Regions from separate parts of the Cellulosilyticum sp. genome, predicted to be linked through region 1. Evidence: riboswitches for the same ligand, from Rfam matches in the RefSeq annotation. Region 1 holds a riboswitch; the other holds the start of a gene.
What was found. Region 1 has a riboswitch for thiamine pyrophosphate ahead of thiC (phosphomethylpyrimidine synthase ThiC). Riboswitches for the same ligand answer to the same signal wherever they lie in the genome.
Positions count from the first base shown of each region.

Region 2: it holds a riboswitch for thiamine pyrophosphate, as region 1 does, so the genes downstream of both, thiM (hydroxyethylthiazole kinase) here and thiC (phosphomethylpyrimidine synthase ThiC) in region 1, are expected to answer to the same signal.

Region 1 is NZ_CEVXFV010000021.1:6,506-10,702, forward strand. Features, by position in the region: gene AC1VAQ_RS10495 (DEAD/DEAH box helicase) at 1-1,418, opposite strand, end outside; TPP riboswitch at 1,965-2,061, shown strand; gene thiC (phosphomethylpyrimidine synthase ThiC) at 2,233-3,537, shown strand; gene AC1VAQ_RS10505 (dihydrofolate reductase family protein) at 3,619-4,158, opposite strand.
Region 2 is NZ_CEVXFV010000052.1:690-4,886, reverse strand. Features, by position in the region: gene AC1VAQ_RS16855 (HAD family hydrolase) at 1-570, opposite strand, end outside; gene thiE (thiamine phosphate synthase) at 564-1,241, opposite strand; gene thiM (hydroxyethylthiazole kinase) at 1,300-2,127, opposite strand; TPP riboswitch at 2,494-2,600, opposite strand; gene AC1VAQ_RS16840 (TraB/GumN family protein) at 2,693-4,114, opposite strand.

The sequences.
Region 1 (4,197 bases):
ATGAAAAGACGAACCATGTTGCCATCAAATTTACTTGCATCAAAGCTTGAACGCGCTGATAAATCTTCTACAGAAAGCTCTGCAGATGCACCCATTACAAGTTTGTCCATAGTCATTTTAAGGAAAGCTGCTGCTACTTCAAGAGAAGTTGCATAGTTTTCTTCTGTGATATCGCCCACTTCTTCTAAAAGTGTTTCAATATAATTTGTATATTTAGAAAGTCCGCCTTCAGCAAGTACTTCTTTTACTTCATCCATGATACCTGAAAGTTTATTTTCTTGGATATCTTCGATTGAAGGTGGTTTGATAAGTTTAATTTTTGATTTTGTATAACGTTGGATATCTCTTAATTTAACAAGTTCTTTACCAGCTGCAAATGTATAAGATACACCTTGACGTTTTGCACGACCAGTTCTACCGATACGGTGTACATAATATTCTTCATCACTTGGTACATCATAGTTGAATACTGCATCTACATCATCAACGTCAATACCGCGAGCTGCTACGTCTGTTGCAATAAGAATATCAATAAGACCATTTCTGAAACGAGACATAACATTATCTCTTTGAAGTTGTTTCATATCACCATGAAGAGATTCTGCACTGTATCCTCTTGCTTGAAGATCACGGCAAAGGTCATCAACGCGGCGTTTTGTATTACAGAATACTACTGAAAGTTTGAAGTTATTTGCATCGATTAAACGTGATAATACCTCTACTTTGTTAGCATCTCTAACTTCTAAGTAGTACTGCTCGATAGTAGGTACTGTAAGCTCTTTATGAACTACGTTTACTTTTACTGGATCATTTTGATATTTGTTTGCAATGTCTAAGATTGCTTTTGCAAGTGTCGCTGAGAAAAGTACGAATTGACGTTCTTCTGGTACACTTTCTAAAATAATATCAATATCTTCACGGAATCCCATGTTAAGCATTTCATCTGCTTCATCTAAGATAATCATGTTTAAATCATCAAGTTTAAGTGTTCTTCTTCTGATGTGATCCATTACACGACCTGGTGTTCCAATGATAACTTGTGGTTTTTTTCTAAGGGCAGAAATTTGACGATCAATTTGTTGTCCACCATAAATCGGAAGGACACGTACACCCTTTTTGTATTTTGATAAAGCTGTTATTTCTTCAGCTACTTGGATAACGAGCTCACGTGTTGGACAAAGAATTAAAACTTGTACATTATCATCACTTGTATCCACAAGTTCGATTGCTGGGATACCGAAAGCACATGTTTTACCTGTTCCTGTAGGTGCTTGTGCAATAATGTCTTTTCCTTCTAAAATAACTGGGATTGCTTTTGCTTGAATAGGAGTTGTCTCCTCAAATCCCATGTCCTGAGCCGCTCTAATAATTTCTTCTGATACTTCTAATTGGTTAAATAATATACTTTCTATGATCATTACCTCTACAATCTATCTATAATTTATATAAACATCAAATGGCTAGTGCCATCTTCTCTTCGGAGTAAGAAAATATTTGAAACACCGTTTTCTACTCGAACTTCCTTGCTCTTAAATAAAGTGACTAGCGTCACATTATCTATATTTGAGCCGCACAGTTAAAAACCGAACTTTCCTACTCTAAAATAAAGAGTCTAGCGTCGCGTTATCTTTAGGATAGGAAATTATAGTTATACTTTCCTAATCCATAAAAAACGAGTCTTCGCTTACATACTACATTGAATAATACTACATATTTGGAAAAACCTCAAGGAGTAAAATGTTCCATAGCCTTCAAAATATGCCCAAAACCAAAAAAAATTTCTTCCTATTTATAATATAGGTATTTAAAAGCATACGTTTTACACTATTTCCCATTTATTTTATACAAGCTATTTATCGTTAAATTAATTCCATTATTTACCACGTTTTTTATTTATCTTTTTATATTTCATTGAATTTAAAGTTTACTTTTATTAATCTGTATATTATACTAAATTATACAAACACACTAGCTAGGGGTGCCATTTGGCTGAGAGGATTATTCCAACTCGTTGAACCTGATATGGTTAATACCATCGTAGGGAAGCAAGTCGATTATGATTAATTATCTTTTATATAGATATTTAAATCCTTCAAACCATAAATTTTATTGCCTCTAAATAGATTTTCTATTTGGAGGTTTTTTTATTGCTTTTTATATTGTACCCCTTATAAATAAAAATAATTTCAGCTTTAGAATGTTTGAGAATACTATAAAATGGGAGGCTTTAAAGTGAATTATACAACACAAATGGATGCTGCAAAAAAAGGGATTGTCACAAAGGAAATGGAAACTGTTGCAAAAAAGGAAAATGTAGATGTAAAACTTATTATGCAAAAAGTAGCTGAGGGTAAAATTGCTATTCCTGCTAATAAAAATCATGCTTGTCTTTCTGCTGAAGGTGTAGGTGAAGGCTTAAAAACTAAAATCAACGTTAACCTTGGTATTTCTAGAGACTGCTGCAACATTGAAAAAGAAATGGAAAAGGTAAATATGGCGATTCAAATGGGAACTGAAGCTATTATGGACCTTTCAAACTATGGTCATACAGAAATGTTTAGAAAAAAACTCATTGCCACTGCTCCTGCTATGATTGGAACAGTACCAATGTACGATGCCATTGGTTTCTTACAAAAAGACATTGCAGATATCACAATAGATGAGTTCTTTAAAGTAGTTGAAAAACATGCTGAAGACGGCGTAGACTTCATGACAATTCACGTAGGTCTTAATCGTGAAACAGTTGAAACCTTTAAACGCAATAAACGTCTTACAAATATCGTTTCTCGTGGCGGCTCTCTCCTATTTGCTTGGATGGAAGCTAATCATGCTGAAAATCCATTTTATGAATACTATGATAGACTTCTCGATATCTGTGAAAAATATGATGTTACCTTAAGTCTTGGAGATGCCTGTAGACCTGGTAGTATTGCTGATGCAACAGATGCAGTTCAAATCAAAGAACTCATTACACTTGGAGAGCTTACAAAACGTGCTTGGGAAAGAAATGTTCAAGTCATGATTGAAGGACCAGGGCACATGGCACTCAATGAAATTGAGGCAAACGTTATGCTAGAGAAAAAACTTTGTCATGGTGCACCATTCTATGTACTCGGACCACTTGTAACAGATGTTGCGCCTGGCTATGATCACATTACAAGTGCTATCGGGGGTGCTATTGCGGCAGCGGCTGGCGTAGACTTCTTATGCTATGTTACACCAGCTGAACACCTTCGCCTACCTAACCTTGAAGATATGAAAGAAGGAATCGTAGCTACTAAAATAGCAGCCCATGCTGGTGATATTGCAAAAAATATCCCTGGTGCAAGAGACTGGGATAACAAAATGAGCAAAGCCCGTGCAGATATCAACTGGGAAGCTATGTTTGACCTCGCCTTAGAACCAGAGAAACCAAGACGTTATCGTGAAGAATCAAAACCCGAACACGAAGATACCTGTACAATGTGTGGTAAAATGTGTGCTGTCCGCAGCATGAACAAAGTCCTTGCTGGAGAAAAGGTTGATATCTTTGAATAAATAAGAGATGTATATGGGAAACAGAAAAAAGTTATGTTGGAGTTACTTTTAAAAAGAAAAAAAGTAACTCCAACATAACTTTTATTTAAAATCTCTGCGTTCATAAAATAGGTCGATTATGCCGTTATTAATTTCTGTTGAAATAAGTTTTAGGGGCATTTCTTTTTCGTGCTTTGTAAATAGGCTAATGCCTTTTCCTAATAATGTTGGTATGAGTGAAACACACACCTTGTCAATTAAATCTAAATTTATCAATTGATTAACTATAGATGCCCCACCACAAATCCATATATCTTTTCCATCTTCTAGTTTAAGCCGGTTTATTAAATCAGATAAATTTTCATCAGTAAAAATAATCTCATCAGTACTATCTAATTTCTTATGCGTTAAAACATAGCTCTTTTTACCAAGGTACGCCCATGAGTCAGGAGATAGCTCTGTGACAATTTGATAGTATGTTTTATATCCCAAAATTACTATATCCACCGTTTCTATAAAGCGTGGGAAACTCCCTTGATTGTCTTTATCACTTCCATCCCCTGCTAACCAGTCCACGCCTCCCTTTTCATCTGCAATATAACCATCTATACTCATCGCAATATATAATATAACTTTTCTCATACTTTCCTCCCCCATCTATATATTTTGATCTATCAATTT
Region 2 (4,197 bases), on a different contig from region 1:
ACCTAACACTTTAAAGCCTGCTTCTTTAGCTGTTTTTACACAATATCCCGCATCTTCTACAATGACCACTTCATCTTCATTTAAGCCCATCATCTTAGTAGCTTCTTTATAAATAGCCGGTTCATCTTTCCAGTGTCCAATATCCCCACAACTAACTACCACTTCAAAATAATCTAAAATGCCTAGTCTCTTAAGCCCTATTAACGCCAATTCTCTATCTGTCGCTGTAGCAATGCTCATTTTATAGCCCTTATTTCTTAAGCGTTCCAAGACTTCCTTTGTCCCTTTCTTTAAAGGTACCGTCTCAGCATAAGCCCGGCGCATCAAATCATTAATGCCAGCTACAATATCCTCTACGGACATTTGTAAACCTAAATCACTTCTAAAATAATGTGCTGTATCTATAAAGCTTAATTCCTTTAAACGATCATTAATATCTTCTGGTGGCTGAATCCCATTATTCTTTAATAAAGTTCCGCCAATGCCACGCCAAGTTGGCATAGAATCCAGTAATGTCCCATCCATATCAAAAATAATGCCCTTTATTTCAGGCCTATTCACTTTTAGCATTTTTCACTCTCCTTAACTTTTACCATCTCTTTACTCAATTCCTTCAGTACTCTAGTAGCCTCCTCAATATTTTCTTGTGCGAAGATAGCTGATACTACGGCAATGCCATCCGCACCATAGCCTGCTAACTCCATGAGATTTTCTTTATTAATACCACCAATTGCTACAATTGGAATATGTACATTTTTGCGAATTTCTTTAAGTGTCTCACGTGAAGTTGCATTAGCATCCTTTTTAGTAGAAGTCGTAAACATTGCACCAACACCAATATAATCCGCCCCCGCTTCTTGTGCACTTATGGCCTGTTCTACTGTTTGTGCTGATACACCCAATATCTTATCTGGGCCAAGTTTTGTCCTTACGTCTTGTGCTGCCATATCCTTTTGCCCCACATGTACGCCATCTGCATCTACCGCCAAAGCAACATTTACATTATCATTAATAATAAAAGGTACCTTATAAGCATCTGTTAGTTTTTTAATTTTCTTAGCTTCTTCAATAAACGCCTCTTCATCTAAATCCTTTTCTCTAAGTTGCAAGCAAGTAATGCCACCTTTTAATGCTGCTTCAACCTGTTCCTCTAATGCTTTACCATTTAACCAACTTCTATCTGTTACAGCATATAAACACATAGCCGCCTGGTCTATATTTAATTTATTTTCCATCTTCATTACCCTCTTCCTTAGTTCTTTATGCGTTATTGATTTTACCAGATACCCTTTGTAAGACTTAGCGCAGCTGTATTCTTGCGCCTTTAGCTAAAATCTCTCCATCTATTAGGCTCATGTAATCCATTAAGTATACCTTAAAGCTTCCAGTCCCTTCACCATTTACTTGAACTTTATTATAAGCAAGTTCACCGCAAAGCCCCATTGCACTTACTGCAGCAGCTGTTGCTTCTAATATGTTATCTTGATTTGCACCACAGTAACTTCCAATAACACTTGTTAACATACATCCTGTTCCAGTAATCCTAGACATCATACTATGCCCATTACGAATAACATATGCCATATCGCCTTGTGCAACTATATCAATCATGCCCGTAATTGCAATGACTGCATTTAATCTTCTACTTAAACTCTTTGCTAACATAATGGCCTGGTCTAGATTTTCTTCATTTATTTTATCTTCCCCTACTGCATCCACACCTTGTGTTACACCTGAGCCTTCATAGATTGCTTTAATCTCAGATATATTGCCTCGAATAACAGAAACTTTTACTTCCTGTAAAAGTTGAAGAACCGTCTGCATTCTAAGCTCCGAAGCACCTATTCCTACTGGATCTAAAATAACCGGATGACCTAGATGATTCGCTCTGCGTCCTGCTCTAATCATAGAATCTATCGTCCTTATATTTAAGGTCCCAATATTAATTACCAATGCGTGACACATACTTGTAATATCTTCAACCTCCAAAACATCATCCGCCATAATAGGGGAGCCACCACTGGCTAATACAATATTGGCACAATCATTGACCGTTACATAATTTGTAATGCAATGCACCAAAGCGCCATTTTCACGTATATTTCTAACAATACTGTTTAATTCCATTATTTTAATCTCCCTTTCCTAATATCCATTAACGTTTACTTCATATTCAATGTAAATTAATTGCCACTTCAAACTTAATCTATTCATGTGCCAATAATTTTTTTGCAAAGTGCCTCTCTGATTAAATAATACAGTTAATTATATAACATTTATTTGTATTTTAAATATAAAGACGTTTGGCCCGTAATTTAAAATTACACTTTTGCACAAAAAACTTTTGTATAGAAATTCTTATATAGAAATTTTTATATAGAAAAAGGAGCTTTATACTAAGTTAGTACAACAGCTCCTTATTTCCTCATTTATTTAACCACGTAACTATTACTCTATTAAAAAATAGTAAAACTATTTTAGGATAAAATTACCCCTTTAATTTCATAATGTTCCCTACGTTGGCATTATCCAAATCAGGTCATAGGTCGAAGCTGTCAACTTCCTCTCAGCCTGCCTCACAGGCTCCCTCCACTATCTTAGCTTTTTAATCTCTTACTTTAAGTCTATTTATATTCTTCCAGACTCTTTCTTTATTATATCACTACTTGTCTTTATCTCAAAACAAAGACCACTATTTAATTTGTGTTACAGTATATCCCTTTGCTTTTAATTGATCAATTACACTATTATCTCGTGCACTAATGTAATGCGCTGCCCCCACTATTATAAAATATGTGTTTCCAGTCTCATTATTTAAGCACCCCTCAATTTTTTCTGCCATCTTTGCATCACGATTTGTGAGTAATTTATCTATGTATTCCTTAGTTAACACTTCATTTCCTAAATCAACATTACTTGTATCATAATATACCTTAAATCCTTCAATATCTCCAGCCTTCATTAACGTTAACCATTGATCATTCATTGCTTTAATCTCTTCTTCACTTAAAGCTTCACTTGAATCCTCACTATATAACAAATTATATAAATTTCCTAACAGTAAGTATTCCTGCAATTCATCAGAAAAACTATCAAACATTTTTGCCTGTATCTCATAGCTCTCTAACGGATAAATCTCCTTATCATCATAATACGCCTTATAAAAGAAATAATTATCAATGCCATACTCTACAGCTTCTTGCGACTCTTCAACTTCTCTTATATCACTTAAACTTAAAGTAGATACATAATTACTCAAATACCAGACCTTAAATTTATTAAGCTGTGTTTCTGTTAAGCCTATCGCTTCTTTGCATGATAACAATAAATCATATGTTTCCTCTGAAACATGATCCTTTAATGAAGAACCATCATCATAAAGTGCTAAATTAGCAAATTTATTATAATCTGCTTCATCTGATGTATCAATTTCAAATCCAATCACATCAGCCGTATCATAGGCCTCTAATATCTCTTGAGCAAAAGGATACAATCTAGCATCCGCTGCATGGATAGAACCAAATAGATATACATCATTTTTTCCGCCTTCTACTTTCCAAAAGTAACCTTTGCTCCCTGCATCCAATTGATTATATACCCAATCTGTAATACGTGTGCCAAATACAATAGCTTCTTCTATAGTACATACCCTATTTAATTTAAAATCCTTAGTATTTCCGGATAAAATATTGTTTTTTTGCATAAATTCTATAGCATCTATTTCATCTAATCCTAAGTCTACTGGGTACTCATAATTCTTAAGTACTAAAAATAACCCTCTTAAAACTTCTCCTCTTGTATTACCCTTAACCTGTTCATCTATAGCATTTTCTTTTAATTTTACCCCACTTATGCTCTGTATCTTCTCACTAATTCCCTTTTTCAACGTAGCAATCTGCGCCTTAGTAATCTTAGCCTTAAAATTCTCATGCCAAGTCAAAGGATATATGCCATAATTCTGTCCCTCCATGACCGCTTCCATAGCCCATGCGCTAGGATAATCATTACTTACCTGTTCCTGTGCCATAACTGGTGCTACACACATTATGCCAACTAACATCACTGCACAGAGCTTCCTTACATTGTTCTTCCACTCATACAAGACTCTAACCATTTCAACACCACCCTATTTTTAGTCCCTATTATTAATATTCGTCTCATTTATTATAGCACTACCTATTCAAAACAAATACAAAT